Regions from separate parts of the Nonomuraea sp. 3-1Str genome, predicted to be linked through region 3. Evidence: riboswitches for the same ligand, from Rfam matches in the RefSeq annotation. Region 3 holds a riboswitch; each other region holds the start of a gene.
What was found. A riboswitch is a leader RNA that binds a small molecule or an ion and turns the genes downstream of it on or off. The one in region 3 is predicted to bind thiamine pyrophosphate.
Positions count from the first base shown of each region.

Region 1: it holds a riboswitch for thiamine pyrophosphate, as region 3 does, so the genes downstream of both, MTP10_RS32500 (FAD-dependent oxidoreductase) here and MTP10_RS04000 (cytosine permease) in region 3, are expected to answer to the same signal.
Region 2: it holds a riboswitch for thiamine pyrophosphate, as region 3 does, so the genes downstream of both, tenA (thiaminase II) here and MTP10_RS04000 (cytosine permease) in region 3, are expected to answer to the same signal.

Region 1 covers NZ_JALHBK010000027.1:51,990-59,291, forward strand. The annotation lists gene MTP10_RS32485 (protein kinase domain-containing protein) at 1-402, opposite strand, end outside; gene MTP10_RS32490 (thiazole synthase) at 620-1,375, opposite strand; gene thiS (sulfur carrier protein ThiS) at 1,368-1,568, opposite strand; gene MTP10_RS32500 (FAD-dependent oxidoreductase) at 1,565-2,890, opposite strand; TPP riboswitch at 2,880-2,996, opposite strand; gene MTP10_RS32505 (FAD-dependent oxidoreductase) at 3,055-4,218, shown strand; gene MTP10_RS32510 (Rv2175c family DNA-binding protein) at 4,249-4,623, shown strand; gene thiE (thiamine phosphate synthase) at 4,601-5,236, shown strand; gene MTP10_RS32520 (polyprenyl synthetase family protein) at 5,282-6,349, opposite strand; gene metF (methylenetetrahydrofolate reductase [NAD(P)H]) at 6,440-7,302, shown strand, end outside.
Region 2 covers NZ_JALHBK010000001.1:460,082-467,383, reverse strand. The annotation lists gene MTP10_RS02540 (SDR family oxidoreductase) at 1-710, shown strand, start outside; gene MTP10_RS02535 (TetR family transcriptional regulator) at 780-1,424, shown strand; gene MTP10_RS02530 (hypothetical protein) at 1,437-1,802, opposite strand; gene MTP10_RS02525 (hypothetical protein) at 2,009-2,539, shown strand; gene tenA (thiaminase II) at 2,645-3,355, opposite strand; TPP riboswitch at 3,347-3,442, opposite strand; gene MTP10_RS02515 (hypothetical protein) at 3,457-4,071, opposite strand; gene clpB (ATP-dependent chaperone ClpB) at 4,294-6,864, opposite strand; partial or broken gene MTP10_RS02505 (heat shock protein transcriptional repressor HspR) at 6,898-7,221, opposite strand; gene dnaJ (molecular chaperone DnaJ) at 7,225-7,302, opposite strand, start outside.
Region 3 covers NZ_JALHBK010000002.1:59,821-67,122, forward strand. The annotation lists gene MTP10_RS03985 (ATP-binding protein) at 1-3, opposite strand, end outside; gene MTP10_RS03990 (ATP-binding protein) at 147-2,015, opposite strand; gene MTP10_RS03995 (methylated-DNA--[protein]-cysteine S-methyltransferase) at 2,109-2,669, shown strand; gene MTP10_RS04000 (cytosine permease) at 2,680-4,023, opposite strand; TPP riboswitch at 4,014-4,126, opposite strand; gene MTP10_RS04005 (alpha/beta hydrolase) at 4,320-5,318, opposite strand; gene MTP10_RS04010 (TetR family transcriptional regulator) at 5,408-6,040, shown strand; gene MTP10_RS04015 (GNAT family N-acetyltransferase) at 6,265-7,020, opposite strand; gene MTP10_RS04020 (rhodanese-like domain-containing protein) at 7,075-7,302, opposite strand, start outside.

The DNA of each region.
Region 1 (7,302 bases), on a different contig from region 3:
CTGGTGGGCCGCGCCCAGCGCCGCGAGCACCGGGATCAGGATCTCCAGCGCCTCGCGGGCGGGCAGCCTGCCCCGCTCGTGCAGTACTTCGCGCAGCGTCCGGCCCGGCACGTACTCCATCGACAGGTAGACGACGTCGCCGTCGGTGCCCTGGTCGAAGACGTGCACCACGTTGGGGTGGGAGAGGCTGGCCACGGACTTGGCCTCGCCGATGAAGCGCCGCACGAACGCCGGGTCCTCGGCGAGCGAGCGGTGCATGACCTTCAGCGCGACCGTGCGGTCGAGCCGGACGTCCAGGGCGAGGTAGACGGTCGCCATGCCGCCCCGCGCGATCCGGGACTCGATGCGGTAGCGCCCATCGAGGAGTCGCCCGACCAGGGGGTCCGCCGTCGTCGTGTCCACGCCGCCGAGTTTACGGGCGTTTGGCCACCGCCAGGGTGCGACCACCCGAAACGATGCGGAGCCGTGGCCCCTGCCGCGCCCTCTCTTGACCTCCCGGGCCACTCCGGGACCAGGGGATCCACCGGCTCACGGAGGCCCCGCGGGCCCCGGCGTGACGCCGGGGCCGGCTTGACCCGATCCGTGGGGGCCCAGCTCACCGGGTCACGGGGTCACGGGTTCATGGGTTCATGGGGGAGGACGCCTCGGCGTAGCGGCGGCGCGGGATGCGCCCGGCCTGGCGGGCCAGTCGCCCGGCCTGGACCGCGCCCCGCATGGCCGCCGCCATCAGGTCGGGTCGCTGCGCGCGGGTGACCGCCGTCGCCAGCAGCACGGCGTCGCAGCCCAGCTCCATCGCCAGCGCGGCGTCGCTGGCCGTGCCGATGCCCGCGTCGAGGATCACCGGCACGGAGGCCGCCTCCACGATGAGCTCGATGTTGTGCGGGTTGCGGATGCCGAGGCCGGAGCCGATGGGCGCGCCCAGCGGCATGACGGCCGCGCAGCCGGCCTGCTCCAGGCGGCGCGCCAGCGCCGGGTCGTCCCCGATGTACGGCAGCACCACGAAGCCCTCGGCCACCAGCCGCTCGGCCGCGTCGAACGTCTCGATCGGGTCCGGCAGCAGCGTCCGCTCGTCGGCGATGACCTCAAGCTTGACCCAGTTCGTCCCGAGGGCTTCGCGGGCCAGCCTGGCCGTCAGCACGGCCTCGCCCGCGGTGAAGCAGCCCGCGGTGTTGGGCAGCACCTTGATGCCGCGCACGCGCAGCACGTCGAGGACCGAGCCGCGGGCCGACGGGTCGAGCCGCCGCATCGCGACCGTGGTCAGCTCGGTGCCGGAGGCGGCGAGGGCCTGGTCCAGCACCTCCAGCGAGGGCGCGCCGCCGGTGCCCATGATGAGCCGGGAGGAGAACTTCTCCCCGGCGATGATCAGGTCATCCACCCTGCACCGCCGTGAGCACCTCGACGCGGTCGCTGTCGCCGAGCGCCGTGGTGTCCCACGAGCCGCGCGTCACCACCTCGTCGTTCAGGGCCACCGCCACGCCGGTGGTGGCGGTGGTCAGGATCCGTACGGCCTGCGCCACGGTGGTGCCGTCGGGCACCTCGCGCTGGCTGCCGTTGATCGTCACTCTCATCCCATCTCCTCGGAGCCGGAGTTGCCGTCGTAGGGGCCGGAGGGCCTGTCGTGAGCGCCGGGGGCCGGCTGGTGGCGGGCCGGGGAGCAGAGGGCCGCCGACTCGGGCTCCTCGCCCAGGAGGATCGCCGTCGTGAGCGGCGCCAGGAGCACCCCGCCGCGGTGGTGCCCGGTCGCCAGTGTCAGCCCCGGGACGCCGGCGGGGCCGATGAGCGGCAGGTTGTCCGGGGTGCCGGGACGCAGGCCCGCCACCACCTCGGCCACCTCCAGCTCGGTCACGCCGGGCACCAGCTCCCGGGCGTCGCGCAGCAGCTCGTACACGCCGCCGGCCGTCACCCGCGTGTCGAACCCCATCTCCTCCTGCGTGGCGCCCACCACGAGCTCGCCGTCGCCCCGCGGCACCAGGTAGACGGGGGCGCCGTGGACCATGCCGCGCACGCACCGGCCCAGCAGCGGCTCGGGGGAGCGCAGCCGCATGATCTGGCCCTTGACCGGCCGGATCGGGAGGTCGTACAGCTCGCCGCTCCACGCTCCGGCGGCCAGGATCACCCCGTCGGCCCGGATCTCGGACGGCAGGTCCCCGCCGTCCGCCGGAGAGTCCAGTCGTACGCCCACGACCGCCGGACCGCGCCCGGAGCCGTCACCAGGGCCGCCGGGGGCACGCAGGAGCTCGGACACCCGGGCCGGCACCACGGGGACGCCCAGCCGCTCCAGGGCGGCCAGCAGGGCCGCGGTGACGCGGCGCGGGTCCACCCACGCGTCGCCCGGCGCCAGCAGCCCGCCCCGGACCGACGGGGCCAGCATCGGCTCCAGGCGGCGGCACTCCCGGCCCGTCAGCCGCTCCACCGGCAGCCCCAGCTTGCCCATGAACCCGGCCAGCTCGTCCAGCGCCGCCAGGTCGTCCGCGCCGAACGCCACGTCCAGGGTGCCGTCGGCACGGAAGTCCAGCCCGTACGACGGGACCGGTCCCGACCGCGCAGGGGACGACGGGACGGGTCCCGACCGCGCAGGGGACGACGGCACGGGACGGGCGCCGCCGAAGGGCCCGGGTGGGCGGGACGGGGCCAGGACGCCCGGCGGCAGGCCGGCGTCCTCGGCCAGCTCGGCGGCGAACGACGGCCAGCGGCGCAGCGACGCCACCCCCAGCCGCAGCAGCGGCTCCTCCGTGTAGGCGACCTCGCTGACGGGCGCCAGCATGCCGGCGGCCGCGTGCGAGGCCCCGGAGGCCGGGGCCGGGTCCACCACGGTGACGGGCCGCCCCGCCCGCGACAGTCGCCAGGCGATCGACAGCCCGACGATCCCGCCGCCCACGACCAGCTCCATGCGCGCTCCCTTCGCCGGCATGATCCGGATCAGGTGGATTGCGGTCGAAGGCCCGGTCAAGCCTTCCTCTCAGCCCGGTCACGGCCGGACTCCCGCGCGTCTTGCCCCTCCAGCCTACGGCCTCGGTGCGGAGCGCAGGCGGCGGCCCCGTTATGGTCTTGACCGTGAACCGTGTCGTGGTGGCAGGAGCGGGCCTGGCCGGCGTGCGCAGCATCGAGGCCCTGCGGGCGAGGGGGTTCGGCGGCGAGATCACCCTCCTGGGACAGGAACGGCACCGCCCGTACGACCGGCCGCCCCTGTCGAAGGCGGTGCTGCTGGGCACCAGCGACTCCAGCTTCGTCGACTCCGACCTCGCGACGCTGGAGGTGGACTTCCGCCCCGGTGTCAGCGCCACCGGCCTGCGTCCGGGCGTCGTCGAGACCGGCGAGGGGGAGCTGCCGTACGACGGGCTGGTCATCGCGACCGGCGCCGAGCCGATCACGCTGCCCGGCGACGGGCCGCAGCATGTGCTGCGCACCCTCGACGACGCCCTGGAGCTGCGCGCCCGGCTGGTCCGCGGCGCCCGCGTCGCCGTGGTCGGCGCCGGCTGGATCGGCGCCGAGGTGGCCACGGCCGCCCGCCGCGCGGGCTGCGAGGTGACCGTGATCGAGGCCGGACCCGCGCCGCTCTTCCACGCCGTCGGGGCCGGGATCGGCGCCCGCACCACCGGCTGGTACGAGGGCGTCGACCTGCGGCTGGACACCATGGTCGCGTCAGTGGACGAGGGCGGGGTGCGGCTGGTGGACGGCGAGTTCGTCGAGGCGCACGTGGTCGTCTCCGGCATCGGGGTCCGCCCGGCCGTCGAGTGGCTGGCGGGCGCCGACATCGACCTGCACAACGGCGTCGTCACCGACGAGCACCTGCGCGCCTCCCTGCCGGGCGTGGTCGCGGTGGGCGACTGCGCCGCCTGGTGGTCGCGCCGCTACGGCACGCGCCTGCGGGTGGAGCACTGGGACACCGCACTCGGCGCGCCCGAGGTCGCCGCGGCCACCCTGCTGGGCGAGGAGGCCGTCTACGACCCGGTGCCGTACTTCTGGTCCGAGCAGTTCGGCCACATGGTCCAGTACGCGGGCCACCATCCGGCCGGCGACCGCCTCCTGTACCGGGGCGCCCCGGAGGGCAAGTGGTCGGCCTGCTGGCTGACCGGCGACGGCGCGCTGGCCGCGGTGCTCGCCGTGGACCGGCCCCGCGACCTCGTCCAGGGCCGCCGCATCATCGAGGCGGGGCACCGGATGGACCCGGAACGCCTGGTAGATCCCGATGTCCCTCTACGGGATTGTGTTGTTTGAGCAAGCGCGCCATGTGGTAGTTGTGGTTTCGTGACGCTTTCTGTTGCACAGATCGACCGGGAGACCGACCAGCTCGTCAACGAGTGGCTCACTCTCCCCGAGGTGGCCGACCGCCTGCAGCTCTCGCTCGGGCGGACCAAGCAACTCCTCAAGGACCACAAGCTGCTCGGCGTGCGCCGGGGCAGCGGCGGGCCGCACGTGCCCGCGGTGTTCCTTGACGGAAGGGACGTGATGAAGGGCCTGCCCGGCACGCTGACCGTGCTGCTGGACGCGGGCTACGACGACGCCGAGGCGCTGCGGTGGCTGTTCACCCCGGACGACTCGCTGCCCGGCTCGCCCGTCGAGGCGATCCGCGCGGGCCGCCACACCGAGGTCAAGCGGCGTGCCCAGGCCCTCGCTTTCTGACGCCCGGCTCTACCTCTGCACCGACGGCCGGCGCCGGCGCGGTGACCTGGCCGAGTTCCTCGACGCCGTGCTCGCCAACGGCGTCGACGTCGTCCAGCTCCGCGAGAAGGGCCTGGAGGCGCGGGAGGAGCTCGAGCTGCTGGAGGTCTTCCGCGACGCCTGCGACCGGCACGGCAGGCTGCTGGCCGTCAACGACCGGGCGGACGTGGCCTACGCCGCCCGGCCCGACGTGCTCCACCTGGGGCAGGACGACCTTCCGGTGGGCGTCGCGCGGGAGATACTCGGCGACGACATCCTCATCGGCAGGTCCACCCACTCCACCGCCGAGGCGTCCGCCGCCGCGGTGGAGGAGGGCGTCGACTACTTCTGCTGCGGGCCGACCTGGCCCACCCCGACCAAGCCGGGCCGTCCCGCGCCGGGGCCGTCGCTGCTGCGGCACGCGGCCTCGATCGCCACGGACCGGCCGTGGTTCGCCATCGGCGGCATCGACCTGGACAACCTCGACGAGGTCATGGCGTGCGGGGCGACCCGCGTCGTCGTGGTGCGGGCGATCACCGAGGCCGACGACCCGGGCGCGGCGGCGGCGGAGTTCGCCAAGCGCCTGGCCCGCTGACCCGGTCACGACGCTCCCCCGCGCCCGTGGAAGCGCGGGGGAGGGTCAGGCCTTGCGGGAGGTGGCCGCGACGGCCAGGTCGGCCAGCGCGGAGCGCGCCCCGGCCGTGATCGGCGCCTTGTCCAGGCAGGCCAGGGCCTCCTGCAGGTACGCCCCGATCAGGTCCTCGCACTCCCGCAGCGCTCCCGTGTCCTCGATGACCTCCCGCAGCGCCGCCACGCCCCGGTCGTCGAGTCCCGGGTCGCCGAGCAGGCTCCGCACCAGCGCGGCCTGCGTGGGGGTGGCGGCGGCCAGGGTGCGCGCCACGAGCATCGTCCGCTTGCCCTCGCGCAGGTCGTCGCCGGCCGGCTTGCCGGTGGCCGCCGGGTCGCCGAACACGCCGAGGATGTCGTCGCGCATCTGGAACGCGATCCCCACCCGCGTGCCGTACGTGGTGCACAGCTCGTCCATCCACGGCGCCAGCTCGCCCGCCGCGAGGACCAGACCGAGCCGGAGGGGCTGCTCCACGGAGTACTTGCCGCTCTTGTACAGGGCGACGCGCAGCGCCGACTCGAACGTGTTCTCCCCGTGGGCCTGCTCCAGCAGGTCGAGGTACTGGCCGCACATCAGCTCGGTGCGCATGTGGTCGTGGACCGGCTGCGCCGCCGCGATCGACTCCGGCGGCAGGCCGCTGCCGCGCCACATCTCGCCGGACCAGATCAGCAGCAGGTTGCCCAGCAGGATCGCCGCGCCCACGCCGAACTGCTCGGCCGACCCGTGCCAGCCGGCCCCCGCGTGCATCGTCTCGAACCGGCGGTGCGCCGACGGCATCCCGCGGCGCAGGTCGCTCTTGTCCATCACGTCGTCGTGGACCAGCGCGCTGGCCTGGAGCAGCTCCAGCGACGCCGCGGCCGGGTAGATGCCCGGCTCGTCCGCGCCGCCCGCCCCGCGCCACCCCCAGTAGCAGAACGCGGGACGCAGCCGCTTGCCGCCGGCCAGCAGCTCTTTGGCGGCCAGGCGGAGCGGCTCCAGCTCCGGCGCGCCCGTGAGCGGCAGTTGCCGGTCGACGAACTCCCTCAGGCAACGGTCCACCTGTTCGCGCAAGGTGTCCATGCTCGCGGCCTCAGTGTTCATGCCTTGAGACTAGTGGCCGCCGGGTGGCGCCCGGCTCTCCAGGGACAAGGGTGACCGCTGGTGCGGGCCCCGCCACGGTAACCTTGGGGCATGGCGCTTGGTCGACCTTCCGTCCTGCCCGATCGTGTCCCCACCGTGCGCGAGCTTCTCGCCTCCGGTGGCCGGTCGTTCTCCTTCGAGTTCTTCCCCCCGAAGACCGACGAGGGCGAGCGGCAGCTGTGGCGGGCGATCAGGGAGCTGGAGTCGCTGCGGCCGACGTTCGTGTCCGTGACGTACGGCGCGGGCGGCACCACGCGCGACCGCACGGTCGACATCGTCGAGCGGGTCGCCCACGGCACCACGCTCACGCCGGTGGCCCACTTCACCGCCGTCAACCACTCCGTCCGCGAGCTGCGCCACCTCGTCGGCCGGTTCGCCGACGCGGGGGTGCGCAACATCCTGGCCGTGCGGGGCGACCCGCCCGGCGACCCGACCGGCGAGTGGGTCCGGCATCCCGACGGCGTCGAGTACGCCGAGGACCTGGTGCGGCTCATCCGGCAGGCCGGCGACTTCTGCGTGGGCGTGGCGGCGTTCCCCTACAAGCACCCGCGCTCGCCGTCCATCGAGGCCGACACCGACTTCTTCGTCCGCAAGTGCCGGGCGGGCGCCGACTACGCGATCACGCAGATGTTCTTCCAGGCGGACGACTACCTGCGGCTGCGCGACCGGGTCGCCGCCCAGGGCTGCGACACGCCGATCATCCCGTGCATCATGCCGGTCACCCAGATGAGCACGATCGCCCGGTCGGAGCAGCTCTCGGGCGCGCCGTTCCCGCCGGAGCTCGCGGCCCGCTTCGAGGCGGTCGCCGACGACCCGGCGGCGGTGCGGCGGCTCGGCATCGAGCACGGGGCCGAGCTGTGCCAGCGGCTGCTCGACGAGGGCGCGCCGGGCATCCACTTCATCACGTTCAACCG
Region 2 (7,302 bases), on a different contig from region 3:
GCATCGCCAAGGACTTCGGCAGCACGGCCCACGCCCAGCAGGTCGACGTCGCCGACGCCGCCCGGATGGAGAGCTTCGCCCAGCAGGTCCGCGCCGAGTACGGCGTCCCGGACATCGTGGTCAACAACGCCGGCATCCTCGTCGCCGGCGCCTTCCTCGACCACTCCGTGGAGGACTGGCGGCGCATGATCGACGTCAACCTGTGGGGCGTGGTCCACGGTTGTCGCCTGTTCGCGGCGCAGATGGTCGAACGCGGCGAAGGCGGCAACATCGTCAACGTCGCCTCGCTGGCCGCGTTCGCGCCCACGATGCTGCTGCCCGCGTACTCGACGGTCAAGGCGGCGGTGAAGACGCTCAGCGACTGCCTGCGGGCCGAGCTGGCCGGGCAGGGCATCGGGGTCAGCGCGATCTGTCCCGGTTTCGTCTCCACGAACATCGCCCGTCACGCCACGTACGTCGGCACCGACCTCCGCGACATCTCGGTGACGGCGCTGGAGCGGCGCGGCTACCCGCCGGAGCGCGTCGCCGCGCACATCCTGCGGGCCGTCCACCGGAACGAGGCCGTCGTCCTGGTCAACGCCGAGGGCAAGCTCGGGTACGCCCTGTCACGCCTCTCGCCCGGCGCCGCCCGGGTGCTGGCCCGGCTCTCCGGCACGGCCCGCCGCCTCGGCCACCGGCCGAACTCTCATACGGCTCACCTGGAGCCGTGAGAAATCCACTGATTGCCAGATAACGATCGTGTCCTTGGGGGAAAGATGGAACTCGTGCTGTCACCCCAGATGGACGAATGCGTGCGACCCCAGCCGTTACGGCGACGGCCGGCGCAGCGCCGCAGCGCGCGCCGGGTCGAGCGGATGCTCGACGCCTGCGCCGAGCTGCTCGACGAGATCGGCTACGAGTCGCTCTCCACCACCCGCATCGCCGACCGGGCCGGGGTCGCGATCGGGTCGGTCTACCAGTTCTTCCCCGACAAGCGGGCCATCACCCAGGAGCTGACCCGGCGCAACGTCGAGCAGTTCGTCTCCAGGGTCGGCCGCAGGTTCCTGGAGGAGGACTACGTCGGCTGGTGGGAGGCCGTCGACGCGATCATCGACGAGTACGTCGACATGCACCGGACCGTCCGGGGCTTCAGAAGCCTGCACTTCGGCGACGTGGTCGACCTCAACCTCCTCGACTCCGACTCCGACAACAACACGGTGATCGCCGGACGGCTGCGCGGGCTGCTGCTCCAGGAGTTCGGCCTGGCCGACAGCCATGAGCTGGACGTGGCGGTCCTGGTGGCGGTCGAGGCCGGGGACGCGGTGCTCAAGCTCGCCTTCCGCCGCGACCCGAACGGCGAGCCGGAGATCATCGCGGCGGCCAAGCAGCTCATCCGCGGCTTCCTGTCCCGCCAGCTCCGCTCCTGGACGCCGCAGACGGCCTGACTCCCCGAGTGGTCAGTCGTTCAGGCGCAGGCGCTGGATGAGCTCGGGGAGCCAGCCGAGCGCCGGGTGCGGCTGCTGGACCTTGGGGGCCGGCGGGCGCGTGTCGGGGGCCGGCGGGCGTGCCTCGCCGGCCTGGGGCGCCTGCGAGGGCGTCACGCGTTGCCGGGGCGCGGGGGCGCGCCCCTCGCGGTCCTTGGCCGTCGGGGCACCGTCGCAGGGCGCCGGGAGCGCCACCGGCCACGCCTGGCGGTCCTCTCGCGCCTCCCGGGCGTCCAGCCGGGTCTCGATCGCGTGGAGTTCGCGCTCGGCCGATTCCACGGCGGCGAGCCGTCCGGAAAGGTATCCGGCCGCACCCGGAACCAGGACCGAAAGCGCCACGGCACAGGAGAGTGTGAAGGTCGTCTGCTTGGAGATGCCCATCGCAGCCCCTCCCCCTCGCCGGTGCGCGCGACCGCTATATGCCCTACGGCCTGCGAAGACACGCCGGAAGCGGGCATCCTTTGACATGACCTTGCCAAAGTCGTGCCGGATCGGCGATGTGCATTGCCGGGGCAAACCGGCACCTGGCTCGGTAGTCTCGCGGTGTGGCGCATGTGACCCGTGAGCACCTTGATCGCCTGCTCGAGCAGGCTCTGCTGGCCGACGACCACAGCTCCCTTGCCAGGCGGCTGTACGACGTCGCGCTCGGCTATTCCTCGGGCGACGTCTCCAGGGCGTCCATCCTGGTCCTCGCGGCCGAGGAATGGCGCTCCGCCGGGCAGCCCGCCCGGGCCCTGGAGTGCTTCCAGCGCGCGGTGGAGGACGGCGGTGAGTCGCTCATCGACCCACGCGCCGGCATCGCCGACACGCTCTTCGAGCTCGACCGTCCCGCTGAGGCGAGGGAGGTCATCGAGGCGATCCGCGCGGAGGGCGGGATCACCACGGCGACCTCCCACACGATCGCCGAGACGCTCGTCGCGTACGGCGATCTGCCGGCCGGGCTCGAATGGGTGACCCAGGCCGTGCTGGCAAGTGACGAGGACGACCCGGAGCATGTGGCGCTGCTGCGCACGCGCTACCGCATCCGGGTCGATCTGGGCCTGCCCGAGGACGAGCTCGACGCCCTGGTGTCCTGAGCCGGGCTCTCCGGGGCCGGGCGTCCTGTCCGGCCCGGGGTGCGCCCCGAGGGGCGCTCGCTGCCGTCGGCATGCCCGCGATCAGGCCGTACGGGTGATCCGGGGTCAGAGGGCGGCCGTGGCCTCCGCGCCGGTCGCCAGCCACTGGCCGGTGGGCCACGTCTCCAGCCGCCACGCGCTGTCCCAGAACATCCACTCGTACTCCGTCGCCCGGCAGAACGCCTCGGCCATGGCCCGGCGGGTGGCGGGGTCGGCGGTCCCGGCCAGCCGGTCGGCGATGGCGCGCACCTGTGTCACCGAGGCGGCGAACGACGGGTCGGAGTAGGTGGAGATCCACGCCTGGTACGGGTGGCCGGACCGGCCGGCCGTGCGCTCCAGCAGGGCCGTTCCGACGTCCTGGTAGACCCAGAAGCACGGCAGCACCGCGGCGACCAGCACGGGGAGGGGCGCGCTGAGAGCCGTCGCCTGGAGGTACGACGCGTAGGCCAGGCAGGTCGGTGAGGTGCGGATGCCGGCCACGTGCTCGGGGCTCAGCCCGAACCCGTCGAGGTAGCCGGTGTGCAGGGCGCGCTCGACGGCCAGCGCCGTGTGCGCGCTCTGGGCGAAGAACATGGCGTCCGCGGGCTCGGTGGCGCGCGCCGACGCCGTCGCCAGCACCTTCGCGTACGCCGCCAGGTAGCGGGCGTCCTGCACCAGGTAGAAGGTGAACCGGTCGCGGCTCAGGGTGCCGCCGCCGAGGGCGGTGTTGAACGGGTGCCGATGGATGGCGTCGAGCAGCGTGGCGGTGCTCGCCCAGACCTCGTCGCAGAACGACAACGTCGACGTCCCTTCGCCAGTACGAACTAGATCAGGTTCGACGGGTGTGATCTCAGCCCGGCCCTCCGGGCACCCCGCGTCACGGTCCACCGTAACAGGGATCATCCCAGCGGCAGGCTCGGGAGGAGGGTGCCGACGTCGCCGAGCGAGGTGACGCCGGGCTCCGCGACGCGGGAGGCCCCGGTGCGCGGCCCCTCCGCGTGGGTGGCGGCGTCCCGGCGGCTCGGTGCGCGGTCCGGCGCCTCGTGCGCGTGCTGACGGCGGACGGCCGGCTCCGGGGCCCCCGAGACGGGCACCCCGTCGAACGTCCGGACGGGCCGGGCCGGAGCCGCCGGCAGACCGGGCAGGTCGGGCGCGGCGGCCATCGTGGACACGTCGGACAGGCCCGAGGGATTGCGCGCGCCGGGAGGAAGGACGGGCACACCCGCGGCCGTGGCCGTCAGGTCGGGGGCGACCATCGGGGAGCCGGCGCCGCGGGGGCCGGTCAGGCCGAGGCGCTCCGCCGTCCGCGCCGCGACCGCGGCGGCGCTCTCCTCGCCGGCCGCCCCGCCCTCGTCCCCGGCCGGGACGGGGGTGAGGGCATGGGTGAGGGCGAGGACGGGAGGCGGCGCCGCGATGATCCAGATGACCCCGGCGCTCAGCGTGGCCGCCGCGACGGCCCGAAAGCCGGGACAGGACCGGGATGACCTGGGATAGGACCGGGATGACACTGACACTGGACGTCCCCCTCGTCGGTACGGCTGCCCGGGCGGACGCCGGGCGGATCTCGGACGAAGGCCGAAGCTAGCCAGGGAAGCGGTGCGCCGGGGCGGGCTTGGCCGAACGGTGGACCAGCCCTTACCGGCGAGCGGGCCGCGACACGGACCCGGGCCCGCGAAAGCCCCGGGAAGCCGGCCGGAAAGACCGGCCCCGGGGCCTTGTCGTCGGTACGTCGCGCGTCAGGCGCGCTTGACGGTCAGCTCGTCGTCGCCGAGGTCGACCAGCACCTTGTCGCCGTCCACGATCTCGCCCGACAGCACCGCCTTGGCCAGCTTGTCGCCGATCGCCGACTGCACCAGGCGGCGCAGCGGACGGGCGCCGTACAGCGGGTCGTAGCCGGTGAGCGACAGCCACTCGCGGGCCGCCGGAGTGACGTCCAGGGTCAGCCTGCGGTCCGCCAGCCGCCTCGCCAGCCGGTCGACCTGGAGGTCGACGATCTGGGCCAGCTCCTCCGAGCCGAGCGCGTCGAACAGGATCACGTCGTCGAGCCGGTTCAGGAACTCCGGCTTGAAGGCGCCGCGGACCGCGCCCATCACGGCCTCGCGCTTGGCGTCGCCCTCCAGCGTCGGGTCCACCAGGAACTGGGAGCCCAGGTTGGAGGTGAGGATCAGGATCGTGTTGCGGAAGTCGACCGTGCGGCCCTGCCCGTCGGTGAGCCGACCGTCGTCCAGCACCTGGAGCAGGATGTCGAAGACCTCGGGGTGGGCCTTCTCCACCTCGTCCAGCAGCACCACGGTGTACGGCCTGCGCCGCACGGCCTCGGTGAGCTGGCCGCCCTCCTCGTAGCCGACGTAGCCGGGAGGGGCGCCGACGAGCCGGGCGACGCTGTGCTTCTCGGAGTACTCGCTCATGTCGATGCGGGTCATCGCCCGCTCGTCGTCGAACAGGAACTCCGCCAGCGCCTTGGCCAGCTCGGTCTTGCCCACGCCCGTCGGGCCGAGGAACACGAACGAGCCGGTCGGCCGGTCGGGGTCGGCGATGCCGGCCCGGCTGCGCCGGACGGCGTCGGACACGGCGCGGACGGCCTGCTGCTGGCCGACCAGGCGCCTGCCCAGCTCGTCCTCCATGCGCAGCAGCTTGGTCGTCTCGGCCTCCATCAGGCGGCCGGCCGGGATGCCCGTCCAGGACGAGATGACCTCGGCGATGTCGTCGGGGCCGACCTCCTCCTTGACCATGGCGTCGTCGGGCTGGGCGGCCTCGGACGCCTCCCGCAGCGCCTGCTCCAGCCTCGGCACCTCGGCGTACATGAGCCGGGACGCCGCCTCGAAGTCGCCGTCGCGCTGCGCCCGCTCCGCCGAGCCGCGCGCCTCGTCGAGCTGCTTCTTCAGCTCACCGACCTTGTTGAGGCCGGCCTTCTCCCGCTCCCAGCGGCCGACGAGGGCGCTCAGCTCCTCCTGGCGGTCGGCCAGCTCCTTGCGCAGCCGCTCCAGCCGGTGGAGCGAGGCGTCGTCGGTCTCCTTGGAGAGGGCCAGCTCCTCCATCTTCATGCGGTCGACGTTGCGCTGGAGCTGGTCGATCTCCACGGGCCGGGAGTCGATCTCCATGCGCAGCCGCGAGGCGGACTCGTCGACCAGGTCGATGGCCTTGTCGGGCAGGAACCGGCTGGTGATGTAGCGGTCGGACAGGGCGGCGGCGGCCACCAGCGCGCTGTCGGCGATCTGCACCTGGTGGTGGGCCTCGTAGCGGCCCTTCAGCCCGCGCAGGATCGCGATGGTGTCCTCGACCGTCGGCTCGCCGACGTACACCTGCTGGAAGCGGCGCTCCAGCGCCGGGTCCTTCTCGATGCGCTCGCGGTACTCGTCGAGCGTCGTCGCGCCGATCATGCGCAGCTCGCCGCGGGCCAGCATGGGCTTGAGCATGTTGCCCGCGTCCATCGCGCCCTCGGCGGCGCCCGCGCCGACGACCGTGTGCAGCTCGTCGATGAAGGTGACGATCTGGCCGTTGCTCTCCTTGATCTCGGACAGCACGGCCTTCAGCCGCTCCTCGAACTCGCCGCGGTACTTCGCGCCCGCCACCATCGCGCCCAGGTCGAGCGAGATGAGCCGCTTGTTGCGCAGCGACTCGGGCACGTCGCCCGCCACGATCCGCTGGGCCAGGCCCTCGACGACGGCGGTCTTGCCGACGCCGGGCTCGCCGATCAGCACCGGGTTGTTCTTGGTGCGCCGGGACAGCACCTGCACCACGCGGCGGATCTCGGAGTCACGGCCGATGACCGGGTCGAGCCGGCCCGCGCGGGCGCGCTCGGTCAGGTCGACGCCGTACTTCTCCAGCGCCTGGTAGGTGTCCTCGGGCGTCTCGCTGGTGACGCGGGCGTGGCCGCGCACCTTCTCGAACGCGTCCAGCAGCGCCTGCGGCGTGGCCCCCTGCCCCTTGAGCAGCTCCGCCACCTGGCCGCCGTCGGTGGCCAGGCCCACGAGCAGGTGCTCGGTGGAGACGTACTCGTCCTCCAGTCGCTTGGCGCGCTGCGCCGCGGTGTTGATGACGGTGAGAAGCTGGCGCGAGCTCGTCGGCGCGCTCACGGTGGAGCCCTGCGCCTTCGGCAGCGCCGCCAGCTGCTCCTCCGCCCTGGCGCGCACGGCCTTCCAGTCGGCGCCCACGGCCTCCAGCAGCGGGACCGCGGTGCCGCCCGTCTGGCCGAGCAGCGTGGTCAGCAGGTGCGCCGGGGAGATCTCCGGGTGACCCTCGGCGGCGGCGCGCCGCATGGCCCCCGAGAGAGCCTCCTGGCTCTTCTGAGTGAGCTTGTAGTCCATCTTGTTCTAGGCCCCCGGTGGCAGCTCGTAGCGGATAAGCGCCTTGACCATCTGCATCTCGGCGCGCAGGCGGTGGACCTCCTCGCGCAGCCGCAACGCCTCGTTCTCCAGCTCCAGGATCCGTTTGATGCCGGCGAGGTTGATGCCCTCCTCCTGGGAGAGCCGCTGCACCTCGCGGAGCTGGAGGATGTCGCGCGTCGAGTAGAGGCGGCCGCGCCCCGCCGTACGTCCGGGGCTGACCAGCCCCAGCCGGTCGTACTGCCGCAGCGTCTGCGGGTGCAGCCCCGAGAGTTGCGCGGCCACCGAGATCACGTAGACGGGCGTGTCGTCTGAGAGATCGAAATAGTTGGCGTCCATCGGCTACTCGCTTCTGGCTCTCTGAATGAGATCAGCTCGCGGGTCGTCACCCGCCGTCGCGGTGCCGAACTCCGTCAGGAG
Region 3 (7,302 bases):
CACACCCACCTCCCCGTCTTCATGTGCCCCCCGCGGGAACACTCCCCGGTACGACCGAAATGCCCCGTTACTCGATCCCAGAAACCGGATCTCGATCACAGCTTGTCCACATCGGACGATAGGTCAGCTCAACCGTGACCACCTCGTTACCACACCGGTGTGTCGGTTCCGATAGGAGCAGCCGCGTTGAGCACCATCCGCATCCGGGTGCCTCCTCCCGGTCGCGCATGGGCGCTCACGTCGCCGCCCTGGGCCCTCGCGAGGCTGCGGACGATGTAGAGCCCGAGCCCCACGCCACCGAACCTCCTCCGGTCACCGCTGTCGACCTGGACGAACCTCTCGAAGATCCGTTCCCGGTCGGACGCGGCGATGCCGACGCCCTCGTCGTCGACGACCACGACCACCCTGTCGTCCTCCGGCCATGCCTGGACCCTGATCAACCCGCCCTTCGGTGAGTACTTGAAGGCGTTCTCCAGCAGCTGGCCGAGCACGATGTCGGTGGCCAGCGCGTCGCCCTTCACCCACGGCAGGCCGCCGGGGATTTCCACCTCGACCCGATGCGTGTCGGACAACTCGGGCAATCCTAGCGTTGCCGCATTAATCCGCTCAGCCAGGTCGAATGCCTCCACCCGTACCTTGAGCTCGTCGGCGCCGGCCCGCGAGCCGAGCAGCAGGTGGTCCATGAGCGTCCCCAGCGACCTGGCCCGCTCGGCGATCGTGTGGACGGCGGAGCGGCGCTCGGGATCGCTGAGCTTGTCCCAGCGGGCGTCGAGGGTGCTGGCGAAGCCCCGCACGATCGTGATGGGGGTGCGCAGCTCGTGGCTGGTCGTCGCCAGGAACAGGTCCTTGGCCTCCTCCAGCTCCTTGGCGCGCGTCACGTCGCGGAAGTCGACCACCATCTCGCCGGTCTCCTCCACGCGCGCGCTCACGACGTCGAGCCAGCGACCCGTGTCGAGCTGAAACGTCAGCTTCTCCCCCGGGCTGGGCAGGGGGAACGGCGGCGGGCCGCCGCGCACGTCGTCGACGGGCAGCCCGGTGAGCTCGGCCGCCGCGGGGTTCCACCGGATGACGCGGCCGGCCCCGTCGAGCACGGCGATGCCGTCGGCGCTGGCGTCGAACACCGCCTGCTCGTGGGCCCGCTGCCGCACCGCCTCCTGGTAGGCCATGGCGTTGCCCACCGCGATGCCGGCGTGCCCGGCCAGCAGCTCCAGCAGCTCCAGCTCCAGGTGGCCGGGCTTGCGCTGGGCGTACAGGGCGTAGAGGGCGCCGTACGGCCGCCCGCCCACGGCGGCCAGCCCCAGCGCGATCGTGTGCAGGCCGGTCAGCTCCGCCCACAGCAGTTCGTCGAGCCCGTGGGACTCCAGCAGGACGGTCTTGCCGGTGCGCAGCAGCTTGTCCACGAGGCTGGTGCGCAGCCCGGCCGTGGCGTCCTTGAGCGTCTCGGGCAGCCGGTGGGTGCTGACCACGCGCAGCCGTTCGCCCTCGATGAGCACGAAGCCACCCGCGTCGGCGCCCGTCAGCTCGGTCAGGCTGCCGGCGATCCGGTCGAGGACGGCGGGCAGCTCCAGCTCGGCGTTGATGTCGCCGACCACGTCGGTCAGCCGGCGTACCAGCCGGACCCGGCGCGCCATGCGCTCGCTCGCCGCCTCCTCGGCCGCCGCGCGGTGGTGGACGCACACGTATCCCACCACCGAGCTGCCCATCACCAGCGGCCCGATGTCGACCGTCACATCGAGCACGCTTCCGTCGCGGCGTAACCGCTTGGTGCGCAGCGTCACCTGGTCGCCGGTACGCGCGCGTTCGAGTACCGCGTTGTGCTCAGCCGTCAGCTCCCCCGGCACGATCGGCGCCCTGCGGCCCAGCATCTCCTCGGCGGTCCAGCCGAAGAGCCGCTCGGCGGCCGGGGTCCACACCAGCACGGTCTGGTCCCGGTCGAGCGCGATCAGCGCGTTGGGCGAGCCGGCGAGCACCGCGCGAGCGATCTCGTCGTCACTGCCGGCCCACTCGTCACCCACACCTCCATAGTGCCCGCGCTGCGCGGCCGCCGTCGGCCGATCCGTCCGATACGCTGCCGATCACGACCTACCAGGTGAGAAGAGGGTGAGCGGATGTCGAGCGGTGATCTCGATGCCCTGCTACGGGTGACCTCCGCCACCTACCGCGGGGAGACCCCGCCCGACGTCGCGTTCGGCACCTATGACGGCGCCGTGGGGCGACTGGTGCTGGCGGTGTCCGGCAAGGGGATCGTGGCGTGCAGCTTCGAGGACGAGCACGCGGTGTACGAGCGGGTGACGCGGCACGTGGGCTCGTTCATCGGGCCCGACCCCGGCCGGCTGGACCCGGTGCGCCGGGAGCTGGACGCGTACTTCTCGGGACGGCTGCGGGCCTTCACCACGCCGGTCGACCTGGCCATCGCCACGTCGTTCGCGCGCACGGTGCTGCAGAAGACCATGGCGGTCCCGTACGGCACGACGGCGACGCTCAGTGAGATCGGCGAGCACATCGGCCGGCCACGCGCGCTGCGGGCGGTCGGCAACGCGCTGATGGCCAACCCGGTGTGCGTCATCGTGCCGTGCCACCGGATCGTGCCCGGCGACGGCGCGCTCGGCGACTACGCCGGGGGCGTGAACGCCAAGCGCCACCTCCTCACCGTCGAGTCCCGCTCCTGATCACGAGCTGTCAGACGCGGTCGGCGTAGGTCCGGCGCCGGACCAGGCCGAGGGCGAGCGTGACCAGGGCGGCCACGAGCGCCGCGCCGAGCGCGCCGTTCATCCACGGCTGACGGGTGAAGCCGATCGCCTCGCGCACCCCCGCCCAGAGGCCGTCCCACGCCCCGACGGTCGGCGTCGAGGTGGTCAGCCAGTACGCGGCGAAGCCGAGCACCCAGGGCACCAGCATGGACCAGCGCGACGGCGCGTCCTCGTCGGTGTTCCACCGGGCGGAGCCGCCGAGCACGAAGTAGTCCACGGCGAGGACCGCGAACATCGGCACGAACACCGCGCCGATGATGCCGAGGAACGCCCCGTAGGAGTTCACGTCCACCACCAGCGCCACGGCCGTGGTGACCACGCCGATGGCGACGCTGAAGACGCGGCGGTCGACGCGGGGCATGAGGTTCTGCAGCGAGAGGGTGGTCGAGTAGACGTTCGCGAACGACTGGTCGGTCTCGCGCAGGACGAGCACGGCGAAGAACAACGCGCCGAGCGGCGCCGCGACGAACGTCCCGAACACCGCGGTGCCGTCCGCCTGGACCGCGGCCGCCCCGGCGATGGCCACCGCGTACACGCCGAGCCCCAGGCAGGCCACCTGGGCCAGCGTGTAGCCGCCGACGACGCCGGTGAACGCGGCGGCGCTCGACCTGGAGTGCCGGGCGAAGTCGGCGGCCATCGGCACCCACGAGACCGACAGCGCGATCACGTAGTCGACGGCCGGCGCGAACGCGTGCCACGAGCCGCCGGCCTGCGGCTGAGCCTGGCCGAGGAAGTCCACGGCGAACCAGGCCAGCGCGATGACCACGGCGACCGTGACGTACCGGCGCAGCAGCCGCACCGAGCCGAGCGGCCAGATCGACAGCGAGGTGGTGAGGACCCCGGCGACGATCACCCAGACCGCGTACGGCACCGCCGGACCGAAGATCGCGCTCGCGCCCATGGAGATCACCCAGAGCTCGAAGGCGCCCCAGCCGACCATCTGGATGATGTTGAGCACCGTCGGCACGTACGACAGCCGTGCCCCGAACAGCCCCCGGAGCAGCACCATCGAGGGCCGTCCGGTCTGCGTGCCGGGGATGGCGGCCAGGCCCACCATGGCGGTGCCGACGAGGCTGCCCACGACCGCGGCGGTGAGGGCCGCGGCCACGCTCAGGGGCGCGCCGCCCAGCGGGTCGAGCAGGAAGAGCGCGCCGGAGAAGCCCAGCAGGCTCACCCCGAGGTTGGCCCAGAGCGCGCCCTGGTCCAGCACCCCGAGCGTCTTCGGCGGGGCCTCGTCGAGAGTCAGCGGGACTTCGTTGACGGCATGCGTCATCACACACTCCCTACGCCGGCATTACCCGGACAGGTTCATGCGGTCGGCAGCAGCGGTAGCTGCCCTCTCAGCCCGGTGGCCCCGAGCTCCCGCGTCGGCTCATGCAGTTAGCGCCCTCATATTGCCTCATGAGAGGACATCTGGCCACAGTGAGCCGGATCTCAGATCGAGCCTGGCCGGCAACCGCCCGCGACCTGGGCGCCGTCGCCCTGCCCTGTCGCCCTCGCTGCGCTTAGTCGACCATCGGGCCGGAACCGAGCAGGGCGGAAACGTAGAGCGCGTCCGGTGACGCGTGCTCAAGCGCCGTCGAGAAATTCGGCGACGACGGGGTTGGCCACCGCTGGGCAGTCCTCGTGGACGTTGTGGCCGCATCCGGGCAGGACCCGGGAGGCGGCCCCGGGGATCCGCTTGGCCATCGCGGCGGCCTGCCACGGCTCGTCGAACCGGTCCTCGCCACCCCACAGCACCAGGGTGGCCGCGGTCACCTTGCCCATGAGGCGCTGGGTGACGGTGTAGTCGATGTTGCGCTGCGAGGCCCATAGAGCCTCGCGGTTGGCCGGCCGGCTCATCGGCGCCCAGTCCTCGGCGACGACCTCGTCGGTGACCCGTTCGGGATTCGCGAACGCCTTGCGCAGGACGCGGGCGGCGTCGCTCTTCCGCATGAGCTTGCCCATCACCTCGCCGACCACGGGGAACTCCAGGGGGCGCCAGTCCCAACCAGAGGGCACGTTCAGGCCGGTGGAGCCCATCAGCACCAGCCGGTCGACGCGCTCCGGATAGCGCTCGGCGAAGTACAGCGACCAACTGCCGCCCCAGGAGTGCCCGACCACGGAGGTGGTGCGCAGGCCCACGGCGTCCATGAAGGTTCCCAGGGCGCCGGCCATGGCGTCCAGGTCGTAGGAGAAGCCGTCCTTCTTGAGGGTGGTGTAGCCCTGACCGGGCAGGTCGACGGCATAGACGGTGTGGTCGGCGGCCAGGGCAGGGACGGTGTCCCGGTAGGAGTAAAGCCACTGCCCGCCGCCCGCGACCAGCACCACCGGCGAGCCATGGCCAGTCTTCGTGTAGTGGAAGCGGGCGAGGAGGGTGTCCGCGTAGCGGGAGTCGATCCGCGCCAGGTAGGGCGAGGCGTAGGCGGTCGCCGACGGCTGCCACGCGTAGGCGATGACCAGCGCCGAGACGCTCAGCACGGCGAGCAGGCCGCCCAGGGCCGCCAGGGCGCGGCGCAGCCACCGGCGCTCGGTCCCTGGGTGGACGTCGGGACCGGGCCCGGATGCGGGTGCAGCGGTGGTCGCCACGTTCATCAGCTCCTACAATCGTAGAAATTTCTTCAACGGTTATAGATCTGGCTCCTACGGATGTCAAACCTCTGGGCATACTGGGGTGCATGACCACTGGGAAGACCGAAACAGGCGGGCGGGGCGGCCGCACCGACACCCGCACGCTGCTGCTGGACACCGCCATGGCGGTCATCGCCGAGCACGGGCTGCGGGGTCTGACCCACCGTGCGCTGCAGGAGGCCGCCGGCGTCAAGCACGGCTCAGTGACGTACTACTTCAAAACCTGGGATCTGCTGGTCCTGGCCGTGGTCGACCGCATGGTCGAGATCGAAAAGGATCGGTCCGCGCCGGTGGTCCACGACCTGGTGCGATCCCTGGCCGTCCGGCCGCAGGGCCAGGATGCCGAGCCGGACTACGACCGGATCGCCGCCCTGCTGCAGCAGTGGTGGACTGCGAGCCGGGGCCTGCTGCTGGCCCGCTTCGAACTCGACCTGGCCGGGGCCAGGGAGCCCGCGGTGAGAGAGGCGATGGCGCGGTGCGGCGCGGAGTTCCGGCGGGCCGCCGAACTGATCACCCTGGCTGCCGGATCGCCCGAACCCGAACTCGATGCCCAGGTCCTGGTCAAGCTCATCGACGGCCTGATGCTCGACTTCGTCACCCGCCCTCCGCAGGACCGGCGCCATCTCGCGCTCGGCCTGCGGCACGCGGTGGAGGCGATTCGGCAGAACCGCACGCCCTGATCCCCGGCCACCCGCCTCACCATCCGTCGGCCACCCGCCACCGTCCGCTCTGGAGTCGTCGTGGACGAGGGCCCGAAGGTCCGCACCGGCCCCTCGGCGACGCTCCTGCCCGCATGGAGCACCTCCTCTGGAGTCGCTTCGCTCCGATCCCCCGCCGCCGCAGCGTTCCTGTCCGTCCTCGGTATCCCGGCAGCGGAATAGGCAGGGACGCCGGACTCGTGACGTCAGGCGTCCGGAGCGTAGGCGTACGGAGTCGTGGTGCCCAGCGGCTCGAACCCGAGGCGCAGCAGGATGGGGCGGCTCTCGTCGGAGGCGTCCACGTGGAGGTAGCGGTAGCCCCGCTCGACGGCCACCCGCGCCCGGTGGGCCAGCAGCGCCCGGTACACGCCGCGCCCGCGCCACCCGACCACCGTGCCGCCGCCGAAGAGCCCGGCGAACTCGGTGTCCGGGTCCAGGTCCACCCGCGCCCCGCTGATCGGCCGGTCACCGGCCATCGCGACGACCGCGGCCATCGACTCGGGCCGCTCGGCCAGCCGGCGGAGCAACTGGTCGCGCAGTCCCGGCGCCGGCATGCCGAACGCCTGCTCGTGCGCCTCCATGAGCAGCTCGATCCCCTCCGGGTCCTCCGCCGGGCGCAGGACGACGCCTTCGGGCAGCCGCGGCTCGGCGGCTATGGCGGCGGCCTCCGCGGCCAGCAGCGTCTCCTCAGGGTCTGCCGCGAAGCCCGCGGCCGACAGCCGCTCCGCCAGGTCGGCGGGGCGGTCGTGGGAGTACAGCTTCCACTCGAACGAGCGCTTCAGCGCGGTGAAGTACGCCACCTGCGCCGCGATCTCGGGGTCGGCCGTGTCCTCGTCGAGGTCCGACCACAGGATGCCGTTCCAGCCGCCCTCGGCCGCCTTGCGCACCACGCGGCCCGCCCGCTCGCCCTGGCTGATTCGCACCTGGCGGTCGTAGGCCGCCAGCATCTCATCACGATTCACCGGCACAGCCCACCAGCACGGACGCGCGCGGGGCAACCGGATTAAGGGACCGGCTCAGGCCACGAACGGCGGCTGACCGGTCTCGCTGACCATCGGACGGCTCGCGCCCTCCCACGACTGCATGCCGCCGCCGACGTTGACCGCCTCGCGCCCCAGGTGGTTCAGCCAGGCCGCCACCTGGTAGGACCGGCCGCCGACCCGGCAGACGACGTAGACCTTGCCGCCGGCGGGGACCTCGTCGACGCGCCCCTGGATCTCGCTCATCGGGATGTGCACGGCCTC